One region of the Arthrobacter sp. BGA-UO-ETr-C19 genome, then DNA from elsewhere that is predicted to be linked to it. Evidence: predicted binding sites of a transcription regulator. Region 1 holds the regulator's gene; each other region holds the start of a gene.
The links. The regulator LexA, encoded in region 1, represses DNA repair genes until DNA is damaged. The targets are predictions, from matches to a motif close to TCGAACANNTGTTCGA.
Positions count from the first base shown of each region.

Region 2: the regulator LexA is predicted to act here: its motif matches at 2,137-2,152, upstream of AC57BR_RS16555 (HNH endonuclease signature motif containing protein).
Region 3: the regulator LexA is predicted to act here: its motif matches at 2,414-2,429, upstream of AC57BR_RS14440 (HNH endonuclease signature motif containing protein).

Region 1 covers NZ_JCAQPC010000020.1:45,450-50,250, forward strand. Annotated here, with positions in the region: gene AC57BR_RS12455 (CG2302 family histidine operon protein) at 75-233, opposite strand; gene hisH (imidazole glycerol phosphate synthase subunit HisH) at 234-971, opposite strand; gene hisB (imidazoleglycerol-phosphate dehydratase HisB) at 968-1,594, opposite strand; gene AC57BR_RS12470 (histidinol-phosphate transaminase) at 1,654-2,772, opposite strand; gene AC57BR_RS12475 (LysM peptidoglycan-binding domain-containing protein) at 2,839-3,291, opposite strand; gene lexA (transcriptional repressor LexA) at 3,601-4,347, shown strand; gene AC57BR_RS12485 (ATP-dependent DNA helicase) at 4,456-4,801, opposite strand, start outside.
Region 2 covers NZ_JCAQPC010000023.1:80,432-85,232, reverse strand. Annotated here, with positions in the region: gene AC57BR_RS16560 (D-2-hydroxyacid dehydrogenase family protein) at 1-377, shown strand, start outside; gene AC57BR_RS16555 (HNH endonuclease signature motif containing protein) at 446-2,038, opposite strand; gene AC57BR_RS16550 (PEP/pyruvate-binding domain-containing protein) at 2,190-4,801, opposite strand, start outside.
Region 3 covers NZ_JCAQPC010000021.1:310,759-315,559, forward strand. Annotated here, with positions in the region: gene AC57BR_RS14435 (putative protein N(5)-glutamine methyltransferase) at 1-223, shown strand, start outside; gene AC57BR_RS14440 (HNH endonuclease signature motif containing protein) at 311-2,332, opposite strand; gene AC57BR_RS14445 (hypothetical protein) at 2,641-3,153, opposite strand; gene AC57BR_RS14450 (GlsB/YeaQ/YmgE family stress response membrane protein) at 3,267-3,530, opposite strand; gene AC57BR_RS14455 (aldo/keto reductase) at 3,678-4,508, opposite strand; gene AC57BR_RS14460 (CDP-alcohol phosphatidyltransferase family protein) at 4,645-4,801, shown strand, end outside.

The sequences.
Region 1 (4,801 bases):
AGGGGTCCTCAGTTCTTGTAGGCGCTGGTTCCCGTGCGCGGCGGCTTCTGCGGCGCACACGGCGGGTTCATTGGTTATTTGCCGGGAAGGGTCAGCAGATAGGCGGCCAGCAGCGACATGGCGGCCAACACGTAGAAGCCGATCTGGATCCAGAGCGGCTTGCCCTGCTGCCTGAAGGACAGCCCACCGCCCACCAGGAGGCCGGCCAGTCCCATCAGGAGAATTGACCACATTTAGGCGTCCGCCGCCGGCCGGGAATGCGGCCCGCGGAGCCCGTCAACCCAGTTCTTGAGCAGCCGGGCGCCGGCGTCACCGGACTTTTCCGGGTGGAACTGGGTGGCGCAGAGCGGGCCGTTCTCCACGGCGGCGATGAAGGGACCACCGTGCTCCGACCACGTGACCAGGGGCGGCGCCATCCGGGGCTGGATCACCTCGAAGTCCCAGTTCTGGACGCCGTAGGAGTGCACGAAGTAGAACCGCTCAGCTTCGACGCCCTCGAACAGCCTGGAGCCTTCCGGAACCTTGACGGTGTTCCACCCCATGTGCGGCACCACCTCGGCGGGGAGGAGCTCCACCTTGCCGGGCCACTCCCCCATGCCTTCGGCTTCGGTGCCGTGTTCGACGCCGGCTTCGAAGAGCACCTGGAGGCCGACGCAGATGCCGAGGACCGGACGTCCGCCGGCAACGCGGCGGCCGATCATCCGGATGCCGTCAACGGCCTTGAGCTCGCGCATGACCGTTTCGAAGGCGCCAACGCCGGGAACGACCAGCCCGTCGGCGTTCAGCACGTCCTCGGGCTTGGAGCTCAGGATGACCTCGGCGCCGGCGCGTTCCAGGGCACGCACGGCAGAACGGACGTTGCCGGAGCCGTAGTCCAGGACGGTCACGGTGGGCTTGCCCTCCGGGGAAGCCGGCTTCAGCGTTGCCGACGGATCGATGATCGCGCCCTCGCGCAGTACTTTGCCGGTCACAGTGCCCCCTTGGTGGACGGAATGCCTTCGACGCGGGGATCCGGCTCGACGGCTGCACGGAGGGCCCGCGCGAATGCCTTGAACTGGGCTTCCACGATGTGGTGCGGGTCGCGGCCGGCGATGACGTTCATGTGCAGGCAGATGCCGGCGTGCAGCGTGATGGCCTCGAAGACGTGCCGGGTCAGCGAGCCCGTGAAGTGGCCGCCGATCAGGTGGTACTCCTGCCCGGCGGGCTCGCCGCCGTGCACCAGGTAGGGCCGGCCGGAGACGTCAACGACGGCGTGGGCCAGGGCCTCATCCAGCGGCACGGTGGCCTCACCGAAGCGGCGGATCCCGGCCTTGTTGCCCAGAGCGGTGCGCAGCACCTCGCCGAACGTGATGGCAACGTCCTCGACGGTGTGGTGGACGTCAATGTGGATGTCGCCGGTGGCCTTGACGGTCATGTCGATGAGTGAGTGCTTGCACAGCGCCGTCAGCATGTGGTCGTAGAACGGGACCGACGTGCTGATGTCCGACACTCCGGTACCGTCGAGGTTGATCTCCACCAGCACGGAAGATTCGCTGGTGGCGCGCTCCATGCGGGCAGTCCGTGCCTCGGCAGCCTTGATTCCGGTGTCGCTCATGGTGATAGATGTCCTTTGACGAAGGATGGGGGCGGACCTGACCTGGTCCATGTTCAAGTTTAGGCCGGAAGTGCGGCCTGCCGGGCCAGGATGCCTTCCAGCGCTTCCAGGAAGGCTGTGGTTTCCGTCTCAGTACCGGCGGTGACCCGCAAGTGGCCGGCGATGCCGACGTCCCGGACAAGCACCCCTGCGTCCAGCAGTCCCTGCCAGACCTCATGGGGGTTCTCCAGCCCGCCGAAGAAGACGTAGTTGGAGTCGGATGCCGCGGGCCGCAGCCCCATCCGCGTCAGCTCCGCGACAATCCGGTCGCGCTGCCGCTTGATGTCCTCGACATCCGCCATGAGCGCCTCGCGGTGCTGCAGAGCCGCGAGGGCGGTTGCCTGCGTGACGGCCGACAGGTGGTAGGGCAGGCGCACGAGCCGGAGGGCGTCGGTCACCTCCGGGGCCGCGGCCATGTAACCGAGGCGGGCGCCGGCGAGAGCGAACGCCTTGCTCATGGTCCGGGACACGATGAGCCGCTCCCGGCCGGGCAGCAGGGTCAGAGCGCTGGGGGTCCCGTCGTGCGCAAACTCGTGATACGCCTCGTCCACGACGACGACCGCCTGGCTGGCCTCGCCCGCCTCGTAGACGGCCTCCACCACGTCCAGGCCCAGGCCGGTGCCGGTGGGGTTGTTGGGCGAGCACAGGAAGACAATGCTGGGCTGGAGTTCGCGCACCTGGCTTGCGGCCGACTCGGCGCTGAGGCCGTAGTCATCGGCACGCTTGCCGGCGATGTAGGCGGTGTCCGTGCCGCTGGCGAGGAGCGGGTACATGGAGTACGTCGGCGGGAAACTCAGGAGCGAACGGCCCGGGCCGCCGAAGGCCTGGAGGATCTGTTGAAGAACCTCGTTGGAGCCGTTGGCTGCCCAGAGATTGTCCGCGCTCAGCCCGTGGCCGAGGTACTCAGCCAGGGCTTCCCGGAGTTCAGTGAATTCGCGGTCGGGGTACCGGTTGAGTCCGGTGGCGGCCTCGCTTACGGCCGCGGTGATGGCCGCCCGCACGTCGGCGGGCACGCCATGCGTGTTCTCGTTGACGTTGAGCAGGATCGGAACGTCAAGCTGCGGGGCGCCGTAAGGGGACAGCCCCCTCAGGTTGGTCCGCAGGGGCAGTCGGTTCAGTCGCTCAAGCTGGTCAGTCACCTAGACAGTTTAAGTAACCCGGAGGGCCGGCCGGAAACTGTGACGGCCCCGGCGCCCAGAAACCGCCTATTTGTTCGGCACAAACAACTGCTGGCCGGGCATGACCTTCCCTGCCTGGAGGTCGTTGAGCTGGACAATGTCCGCAATCACGTCCCGGGGGTCGCGGCCGGGGTCGACTTTTCCGGCGATGGCCCAGAGTGACTCACCGGGCTGCACCGTGACAGAAACGGTGGGCGTGACGGTCAGGCCGCTGGCGCTGTCTGCAGCCTTGGCCGGCGAGTTCAGGAGCCCCGCCAGGGACAGGATCACGGCGGCAAGCAGAACAAGCGGCAGGCCGATCAGGACGACCCGGCCGCGGCGGGTGAGGCGAAGGCGCGGCGGCTTGCCTGGCCGGGACGCCGCACGGGACTGGGACACCGCACGCAGTTGGGTCACCGCCCGCTGATGAGACACCGCGCCGCGGCGGGAATCCGCAGACGGGAATGCTGTTGAAGCCTGCACTGCTGTTGAAGCTGACATGGCGTGAGCCCTCCTGGACCAAGTTGTACTGCCTCGTGTTCGAACGGACAGTTCGAACACCGGGCTGACGAGCCGCCCCCACTAGAACACATGTTCGAACTTTGCTTTTCCTAGTTTTAGCACCTATCAACGAATTAAGTCGAGACTCGCTAGAACAAATGTTTGAAAAAGCCCTATGGCTGGCCTACGTTGGAAAACACAGAACAACCACATCTGCAGTTGATCAGCAGGGTCTGACATTTTTCAGGCCGGAAGTTCCCGGCCACTGCAGCTACCGCGGCCGGGAGGAACGGAAAGGCGTTGGCGAACATGGCAGCACAGGCCTCTGACGGCAAGGCTCCCCAGCGCAGCCCGCGGTCTCAGCGGACCCCCAAGGGACTGACACTCCGTCAGAAGAAGATCCTGGAAACCATCCAGCGTTCGGTCAATGAAAACGGCTACCCGCCGTCGATGCGGGAAATCGGCGACACCGTCGGCCTGGCCAGCCTGTCCAGCGTGACCCATCAGCTCTCCCAGCTGGAAAAGCTTGGCTACCTTCGGCGTGACCCCAAGCGTCCGCGCGCCATGGAGGTGCTGATGCCACTCACCCTGGATGCGGGGACGGCGAAATCCGGCGGCACGGACAAGGCCCCGGCCATGGGCGCTGCAGGCGCTTCCGTGTCCGAACTGCCCAGCGCGATGGACACCGCAATGGTGCCGTTGGTCGGCCGGATCGCGGCCGGCGGCCCCATCCTCGCGGACCAGATGGTGGAGGAGCTGATGCCGCTGCCCCGCCAACTGGTGGGCCACGGCGAACTGTTCATGCTTAGGGTCGCAGGCGACTCCATGGTGGACGCCGCCATCTGCGACGGCGACTGGGTGGTGGTCCGGCGGCAGAGCGACGCGGTCAACGGCGACATCGTCGCGGCGCTGCTCGACGACGAAGCCACAGTCAAGACATTCCGGCAGCGCGACGGCCACACCTGGCTCCTGCCGCAGAACACCCAGTACGAACCCATCCTCGGCGACCACGCGGTTGTCATGGGCAAGGTGGTTTCCGTACTCCGCTCGCTGTAGCCTCCGGGGCCGGCAGCCGCCGGGCTTCCTCCCCGGAAACATCGCTCAGGGAGCGGAAACGTCGTTCAGGGAGCCTTACGCCCCGGGCAGCAGTGGCCCGGGGCTTCCTCACGTCTGTGCGCCGGCGAGCCTTTCCAGTGCCGCGACGGCGGTCTTCCGGTCGGTCGTTGGCCAGAACGGCGGAAGGGCGGCCCGCAGGAACCCGCCGTAGCGCTCTGTGGAAAGCCTGGAGTCCAGCACCGCCACCACGCCCTTGTCATTCGTGGACCGGATGAGCCGTCCGGCCCCCTGGGCGAGCCTGATGGCCGCGTGCGTGGCGGATACGGACATGAAGCCGTTGCCGCCGGCCTGGGCAACGGCCCGGGACCGCGCGGTCATCAGCGGGTCGTCCGGCCGCGGGAAGGGAATCCGGTCAATGACCACCAGGCGGCAGGACCCGCCCGGCACGTCGACC
Region 2 (4,801 bases), on a different contig from region 1:
AAGAACTCTTCACAGAGTCCGACGTCGTATCCCTGCACCTGCGCCTATCGCCGCGTTCGGAGGGGACAGTAGGAGAACGGGAGCTGCAGCTCCTCGGCCCCGACGGCGTCCTGGTGAACACCGCCCGCGGCCCGCTGGTGGACCAACAGGCTCTGGTCACCGCCCTCCAAGAGGGGTGGATCCGTGGCGCCGCGATCGACGTGTTCGACCAGGAACCCCTTCCGGCAGGGCATCAGCTGCTGACCACCCCCCGGACACTCCTGACGCCCCATCTGGGCTACGTCACACAGGAAAGCTACCGGGCCTTTTTCGGCGGCGCGTTCGAGGACGTCACTGCGTGGCTGGACGGTTCCCCGGTGCGGGAGCTGACGCCATAGCGCTCCGTGGACAGTAGGACCCGGCTCCGGATCGCAGATTGGGCGCGTCGCAATATGGCGACGCGCCTTTATGCGGCCGCGGGTGTGGACCAGTCGGGCCAGGGGTCCAAAGGCAGCGGTGGCTCAAGGCCGTCGAACGCCATCGCGCTCTCAACGCCGTCAAGGGCGTCGGGATGTTCCGAATGTTCGGGATCCTGGTCTAACCAGTCCGGCAGCCACTGCCATTCTTGGCCGGGTGGTGGTTCCGGCCAGATGGGTGGTTCCCAGTCCCGTTGTTCAGCCGGGTAGGACCGTCCCGCGGGTGAAATCCAGGCCGGCGGGCTCTCGCGGGTCGCGCCGACCGGTCTCCACGCTGTGGTGTGTTTGAGGCGATGGTGTTTCGGGCAGGGCTGGCCGAGGTTGGCGACGCCGGTGCCGCCGCCGGCGGACCAGGCCAGGATGTGGTCGGCGTCGTTGTCCAGGGAATGGTTGTTGCAGGCGGGGAACGTGCAGCGCGCGTCCCGGAGCCGGAGCCATTGGCGCATCGGTTTCGTCAGGCGGTAGCTGGTGCGTCCGATCTCCAGCGGCGCCCCGTTCCGCGGGTCAGTCAGCACCCGCAGGAACGATCCACCGCCGTCGGCGACGAGCCGGCGGGCCATCGACGGCGGGATCGGTCCGTACCCGTCCAGCGTGGCCGGCTCCTCCGTCTGGCCGAGCAGCGAAAACACCGGAACCGTGACCAGGACCTGAGCCCGCGGGGACGGCACAACACCGACCGGGGCAGAACCTGCGGGTAGGGAGCCTGAGGCCGCTCCGTCGACCCCCTGGGCGGGCGTGAGCAGCCAGCCGGCGGCCACATCCGCCCGGAGCTGGGTCAGGGTCCTGGGTTCTGCCGGGACCTGCAGGGCCCGGGCCGCGGCCGTGGCGCGGTCCCAGATCCCGGCCGCCTGGTCCGCGGGCAGATACGCCGAGAGCCAGGCCATGCCGTCCCGGTCCGGGACATACTCCAGCCGCCGGTCCCCCGCACTCTTGGTGTGGCGGGTTTCGATGCTGACCGGGTGGTGCCGTTCCCGCCAGGCACGCGCCCTGGCACGGAACCTGCCCGGCACCAGCTCCCCGGCAAAACAGCCCCGGGCAAACCCCGGAGTTTCCGAGTCGAGGAAATGGGCTTCCAGGGCCGCCGCCGCGGCGGGCTCCAGGTTGGCTGTTTCGTCACACATGATTCGGGCGTGCTGAAACGAAATCCTTCCTGACCCCAGAGCGGTCAGCGTCATCGGCCGCTCGGTGGCCAGGGTGTGGGCCTCGCACAGCAGGGCACCGGCACTGCGTTCGCTCACGGTCAGGGCACCGGCGACCTCAGCCGTCACGGACATTTCCCTCGCGGTGCCCGCCTGGGGCGAACTGGCCGGTACCGCCAAGGCCTCATCCAAGGTGGAATACCCCGCGGCCAATCGGACCTTCAGAGCCGCCAGGCGGGCCTCCAACCTGCCCAGCTCAGCCAAACCTTCCAAACACGCATCCGCCCGATCCCGAAGCGGATTACCCGCAGCGGGATCCACAGCGGCCAGATTATCGGTCGCCTCGCCGTCACCGAGTCCGGCGGCCTCGCGGACAATACCAGCCAGCACAGCAACACAGGACTCAATGCCCTCCCACGTTTCCACCACTGCCGTGCTATCCATACCCACAGCATGACAGGGGGGACAGACAATTTTGCGCGCGCCAAGGCAGACGATCCCCGGGGCGGTTCCGCTGGTTGCGCAGGTTGATTTCGACAGGCTCAACCAGCGGTTCGGTTACACCTCGACAGCGCCGAGAAGGTGCCCCCGCAGGTCAGCTGCCCGTACCTTCGGGGGTCCTGGCACCTTCGACGGTCCCGGAACCGTCGAGCGTGACGGTGCCGGCGTCGCCGTCGACCTTAACCTGCTGTCCGCTGGACAAGCGCTGGGTGGCCACCCCCGTTCCGAGGACGGCCGGAATGCCGTACTCCCGGGCAACAATGGAACTGTGGCTCAGCGGCCCGCCGACGTCCGTGACGACGCCGGACGCCATCGCAAACAGCGGTGTCCAGGCGGGGGTGGTCATGCGTGCCACCAGCACCTCGCCGGGCCGCATGCTGGCGAAGTCGTCGGGGCCGTGCAGCAGCCGGGCCGGCGCGCTCACCTGCCCGGAGCTCGCGCCGACGCCGGTGATGACGTCCCCGGCCTGCTGCACCGAACGGGCCGGCATCATGCTGCCAAAGGCCCACTCCATCCAGCGGCTCTCGGGCAGCAGCTGCGGGGCAGCTGCTTTCCGCTGGCCCCGCCACAGCATCTTGCGCTGTTCAACGGCCTCCGCCCGCACCGGCCGGTCCGTGCCGGTGATGGCCGCTCCGGGAGTGGCCAGCCCGAAGTCGATGGCGTTGCGGAGTTCGTCGAGCCGCAGCCAGAAGATATCCGACGGCGCGGCGATGACACTCGAAGCCATCAGCCGCTCCCCCAGTTCCAGCAGCATCCGGCGCATCAACGGCCAGGCCAGCCCGACGTCGGCCAGTGCGTCCTCACGGACGGGCGCGGCCTTCTGCGCCCAGCGGAGCAGCCTGCGGAAGACAGCGCGGCGGCGCGGCCCCAGCCTAGCGCTGACCAGCCGGCTCTGCTCCTCGCGCCGGTCGGCAGACCGCCGCTGGCGCTCGTGCGGATCCTTCCCCTCCCCCCGCACGAAGAACCTCAGGGTCTCCAGCAGGGCGGAGGGGTCATCGGCCGGCACAGGGTTGACGAAGTCCAGGTTGTAGACGGCATGCCCGTAGCGGTCCAGGTGCCGCTGGAGGCGGGAGCGCCACTCGTCCCACTGTGCCGGATCCACATCCGGGGCTCCGGCCACGCCCCCGGGAGGCGTGCCGCCGCGGAGAGCCTCGGCGATGCCGGCCGCTGGTCCTTCCGTGAGGGCCGAGGCGAGCTTCGGCCTTTCGCGGGTCCACACCGCAAGGTCGTACAGGGACTTCTCCGCGCGGATGGGTTCGCTGTCGTAACCGAGGAGGAAGACCTCCGCGGAGGGGTCGCCGGGCCGCCGGACGAGCTTGTCGTAGTAGCTCCGGAACATGATCTCGCTGGTTGCGGCGATGGGGATGATGGACTGCACGGCGGTGTAGTACGCGGCGCCGGCGTCCAGCAGCGCCGAAATGCCCTCCAGCAGTTCGGCAGCCGTACGGTCCGCCGGCGGCCTGGCCGCCCAGAACTTCACGAGTCCGCGGTACTTCGGGTGCGAGTGGTCGCGCCAGCCCTTGATTCCCATGTGGGCCTTGCCCTGGGCCAGCGCGCGCATCGCCGTCAGCGACCTGCCCATGACCCGCCGCATTCCGGCGTTGTTGTAGTAGTAGTACGCGTAGCCGTTGACGGTGGGCAGCGAAACGTCCCCGGGCCGCACCACACTCTTGCCGAATGCCTCGTTGAGCAGGGCGTTCAGCGACCGCACCACGGCACCGTCGATGAGGTCGGCGAACAGGGGCGACAACGGGTCCGGCAACTGCTCAACGATGCTGGCCCGGAAGTACATCCCGTTCGGATAGGGCAACGGCCACTCCGTCGGGGCGTCGGCCGAGGGCTCCGGCAGTGCGGTGATGGGACGGGCCTGCAGAATGAAGAAGGCCCCTGCCGCCTGCGCCCACTCGATGTCCTGGGGCACCCCGAAGTGCCTCGCTATGGCCGTTCCCTGGCGGGCCAGCGCGGCAGCCGCGTCGTCGTCGAGCACGGGCTCCCGGCGCTTCTCGTCCGGGACCGGCTGCTCCCTGGTGCCTGTGCCGTCGTAGACCGTCATGACGTCCTTGTCCGCCGTCCGGCGTTGCTCCACGCGGCCCGTCGCGGCATCCACCACGACGTCATCCGTGGTGACGGCGCCGCTGACCACGGATTCACCCAGCCCCCAGGCGGCGCTGATCACCACCTGGTCGCGGCGGCCGGTAGCGGGGTTGGCGGTGAACAGCACGCCGGCGGCCCCGGCGTCGACCATCTCCTGGATCACCACAGCGAGGCGCACGGTGGCTGGGTCGAAGCCGTTCCGTGAACGGTATGCCATGGCGCGGGCGTTCCACAGCGACGCCCAGCAGTCGATGACGGCGGCAGCGACGGCGTCGGCCCCGGAAACGTTCAGATAAGTGTCCTGCTGGCCGGCGAAGCTGGCCGAGGCGAGGTCTTCCGCGGTGGCTGAAGAGCGCACCGCCACGCGCGCGGCGTGGTCGCCGCTGGACGCCGCGCCGGCCTCCTCGACTGCTCCGGCCGCCGTCTGGCTCAGCCGCCCGTAGGCCGCGCGGAGTTCGCCGCCTATCTCCCCGGGCATCGTGCTCTCGGCGAACAGGGCGCGGATCTGCCCGGCGGCGGCATCATAGTCGTCGTTCGAAGCGCCGGCGGGGAGGGCGGCGAGCTCAAGGATGCGGCCCGCGATCCCATTGGCGTTGACGAAGTCCTGGTAGG
Region 3 (4,801 bases), on a different contig from region 1:
GCCTCGGGTGTCGCTCGACGGAGGGCCCGACGGGCTCGACATCCAGCGCCGGGTGATCGCGGAAGCGGCTGCGTGGCTCAGCCCAGGCGGGCACCTTCTTGTCGAAACGAGCCGGCTGCAAGCTCCCGTTACTGCGGCGGCCATGATCGGTGGGGGACTGAGCCCGCGGATTGCCACGTCAGCCGAACTGGACGCGACAGCGGTAATTGGGAAGCTCTTGTAGGCCGCGAAGCAGTTGTCACTCGCGGCTGGGCTGCCGTTGCTTTGTGGCCCGCGGCGGCCCCCCCGTGGCGGCGTCCTGTCTGGCCGTTCACGTTTTGTGGTGGTGGTTTTGTCGGGGTTGTTGGCGGGGGTCGATGTGGGGTGGCGGGATGAACCAGGGGATTCCGTTTTTGACGTGGATTTTCCACTGTTCCTTGTGGATGAGGTGGTGATGGTGGGTGCAGAGGAGGACTCCGTTGTCGGTGCTGGTGGGTCCGCCTTGTGACCAGTAGGTGATGTGGTGGGCTTCGCACCAGGGTGCGGGGATGGTGCAGTTGGGGAAGGCGCAGCCTTGGTCGCGGGCGTTGAGGGCTTTGCGGATGTGGGGCGGGAAGATGCGGGTGGTGCGGCCGATGTCGAGGATGCGTCCTTCGGTGCCGAGGAGGACGGGAATGATGTCGGCGTCGCAGGCGATTTTGCGGATGGTGGAGGCGGTGACGGGGCCGGTGTAGGTGAAGGTTCCGCTGCCGGCGGGTGTGCCCAAGGGTTGGATGTCAGGTGGTGCGGTTGCGGGCAGGGGGTCGGGTTCGCTGGCCTGCCAGGTGTCTGTGGCGGTGCCCGGCTCGGGCCAGGGTTGGCTGGTCTGCCGGGTGCTGTCTGTTGGCCGGAGGTTGCGGGGGTGGTTCTGAGCGTAGCGGGGGCCGCGGCTGGCGGTGGTTTGGATGCTGTTGAGGAGGTCCCGGTGGTTGATGGTGACCATGACCTGGGGGCGGAGTCCTCCGGTGGTGGGCAGGGTGCCGGCGGCGAGGGCTGCCTTGCTCGCGCCGATGAGGCCGTCGAGGCGTTGCTGGGCGAGGGTGCGGCGGTCCAGGTCCGGTTCCGGGGCGGCGGCGTTGAATGCGGCGTCCAGGTCGACGGCGGCGCTGTCACTGCCGCTGTCAGGGCTGGTGTTGTCACTCCCGCAGTTGGTGGTGTCCGGGGTGGTGGTGCGGGGGTTGGTGGCGGTGTTCATGACGGTGGTGAGGACTTCGTATTGGTCGGTGGTGGCTCGGATTTCGAGGTGGTGGAGGCCGCCGCGTTTGTGGTGGAGGAAGACGCCTTGGCGGTGGCGGAGGTGTTCTTCGGACGGTTCGGTGCCGTCCTGGTCGAGGGCGTCGATCCAGCGGTGGGCGATGCGGGTGAGGAAGTCGTGGTCGTTTTCGATCGCTGTCAGGGTGAGGTTGTGCTCCATCTCGGCCAGGGTAGCGGGGTCGGGGATGTGGCGGACTTTGTCCAGGGCGGTGGTGATGGTGGTTCCGGCGCGGGAGGAGATGATTCCGGCGGTGAGGGCGGCGGCGGTTTCTTCGTGTTCTGGTGGCATGGGCCGGCCGGTGAGTCCGGTGCGGGGGAGGGTGGCGTTGGCGAGGGCGAGGCGGCGTCGGGCTTCGGGGGTGCTGATCCGGAGCCGGGTGCGGAGGAACTCGGCGGTGTTCCGTGCTCCGTCATCGGCCGGGGACCAGGCCACCGCAGACCCAGAGGCAGGGGCGGCAGCCTCGGAGGGCTGAGCGCCAGGATCCGAGACAGGTTCGGGTTCGGCTTCAGTGCCCCAGCCGGTGGTCCAGCCGGCCGCGGGGCTGGCGGTCGCTGCGGCGTTGATCGCCTCGGTCCGTGTCCGGTCCACCGCGCCGGCGGCGAGCAGCTGGAGGTATTCGAGGCGTCGGGAGAGTTTCTCGGTGAGCTCCGCGAAATCGGCCGCCTGTAGGAAGTTGGCTGCGGCCAGCTCCTCCATCGCCGCATCGGTGGCCGAGTCCAGCAGCGCCAGGGACGCTTCCAGGTCAGGTGTTGCCAGGGCCGGGGACGCCGGGCTGCCTGATGCCAGGGCGGGCGTCCCGGCGCGTGCGGTGGAAGAAACCGGGCGTGCGGTGGATCCGGCGCGTGCGGTGGCAAAAGCAGAGCCGGCCCCCAAACGGTTGGCGGCACCGAAGCCGGCGGCAGCACCGCCGTCGGACGCGTCGCCTACGGAGCTGTCAGCCACGGAATCAGCCGAGGGAACGCTGCGAAGCCCGCCGACCCGCAACAGGGCAGCCGCACTCAGGCCGGACACGTCCGTCCCGGCCGCGGTATCCGCTCGATCCTCCCCAAAGGCTTCCACAGGAAAACTATCTCAACGGGGTCTGACATTTTCGGAGGTGGGGCATGTGCGCGGCTAAGCCGGCGGCAGCACCGCCGTCGGACGAAGATGTGTCCGCAACGGCGGTGCCTGATCCGGCAGAAGCCGGACGTCCGGAAACGGAATGCTATGCAGCAGGGCAGCCGTCAGGCCGGGCAGTGTTGCCCGGCCTGACATGCCTTCTGCCTTTTCCCCGATGGCTTCCATAGGAAAACATTGTCAGAGGGGTCTGACATTTTTGGTCGTTGCCCACACCGCCCGGGATGCAGGCTCAAAATCCACCTCTGGTGCTACTGCTTGTCCGGATTTACATTCGTGGCGGCGCCGGCGGGAGTGGCTCCGCCCTCGTCCGACCAGTCCTGACCCGTGCCGTCGTTGAGAGCCGGATCGGACTCCACGTCGGAGGTTCCGAGGTTGACCGTCTCCGGATGCGTGCTGTGGGCGGGCACGTGCCCGCTGTCTGCCGATGTATCGTCCGCAGACGCAATGCCGGCAGAAGCGGTGCCGGCAGAAGCGGTGCCGGCAGAAGCGGTGCCAGCGTCACCCGGCTTCGGCGTATCGTGGTGCAGGGCCGAGCCGAGTACGGTTCCTGCCCGGCGTGCGGCTTCCGCGAGCTGGTCACCGACCTCGGGGGCCTTTTCCTTGACGGCTTCAGTCGCTGCCGTGACCTTGTCCTGGACCGGCTTGCTGTCCCAGATGCCTGCGGCCCGTGCTTTGAGCTTGTCGTAAGCTGCCCGGCCGGACCGGGATCCGAGCACGTAGCCTGCAGCGATTCCGGCGCCGAAGAGAAGTTTGGATTTCATGATGATCTCCTACTCTTGAGGGGGATCTGTACCAATATGGTGGGCCCCGTGGGGCTCCGGGGTAGGAAACCGGCCCCGGGAGCTTCCCGGAGCCGGTTCCGGCACTGCTCTGCCTAGCGGGCCGTGCGCTTGGTAATCATGCCGTAGACCAGCAGGACGATAAGTGCGCCGCCGATCGCCAGCAGCCACGTGGACAGCGAGAAGAACTCGTTGATGCCCACTCCAAAGAGGGCGCTACCGATAAAGCCGCCGAGAATTGCGCCAACCACGCCGAGCAGGAGCGTGATGAAAATGCCGCCGCCCTGCCGGCCGGGGAGGATGGCCTTAGCAATGGCTCCGGCGATAAGGCCCAGAATCAGAAATGCGAAAAAACCCATCTTTTATCGTTCCTTCTTCAGCTAAAGGAGTTACCCGGATTGCCGGGTACGCTTCGTCCTTCTCCCTAATACTAAACATGCTTACTATTTTTCTTCCAGTCGCCTTCCCGTGAAGAGCGGCCGGCGACGCACACCCGTGCCCGGGTGTTAGTGGCCTTGGACGTCGGAATTTACGCCCGCGTCGGGCCCTTCATCCAGGGTGCTGATGGCGGTCAGGTCCTCCTCATCCAAGGCGAAATCGAAGACGTCGATGTTCTCTTTCATCCGCTGCGGATCGGCTGACTTGGGGATGGCCACCAGTCCCTGCTGGACGTGCCAGCGAAGCACCACCTGGCTCACTGTCCGGCTGTGTTTGCCGGCGATTCGGGTCAGAACGGGCGCGGAGAGGAGGCCCGATCCTGCACCCAGCGGGCTGTACGATTCGGTGGTGATCCCGTGCCGCTCGTTGTAGGCGCAGTCCGCGGAGCGGTTTACGGACGGGTTGAGCTGGATCTGGTTCACGGCCGGCACAACGTCGGTCTCCCACAGCAGCTTTTCCAGATGGGCGGGCTTGAAGTTCGAGACGCCGATCGACCGGACCTTCCCGGCGCCCTGCAGCTGCTCAAAGGTCTTCCACGTGGAGATGAATTCTCCGCGCCGGGGGAGCGGCCAGTGGATCAGCAGCAGGTCCACATAGTCCAGGTTCAGGCGCTTCAGCGAGCCTTCGAGGCCAGCCACGGCCAAGTCCCCACCCTGGAATTCCCCGTCCAGCTTGGTGGTGATGAAGAACTCCGTCCGGTCCAGGCCGCTGGCGCGGATTCCGGACCCGACGCCGGCCTCGTTCCCGTATCGCACGGCCGTATCGATGTGCCGGTACCCGGCTTCCGCAGCACGTGCGACGGCGTCACTCACCTCCCGGTCGTTCAGCGGCCAGGTGCCAAGGCCGATCTGAGGTATCCGGTTGCCGTCGTTCAGCTCGATGACTGGTGCGAGTGCCATGCGCAAGAGTCTTTCCTATCGGGGAGAGTTTGCCCAGACCCGTTTGCTGGCGTGAGCGCCCGTTTTCGCCATCATCCGAGGTCAGCCCGGGAATGCCGACAGGCCGCCTGTTGTTACGATGAGCGCAAGGAGGCATATGCAGGTCTTGCTGGGTAGGCGCGCTCTGGTCGACGTGGCCGTTGCCATGGCTGGTTTCCTTGTGTCCGGGAGTTGGATCCTGACCGCTACGGGTGCTGGGGCACCGTACTTCCTTGCCGCCGTATGTGCCGGGGTGGCGGTGGTGGGAAATGCTG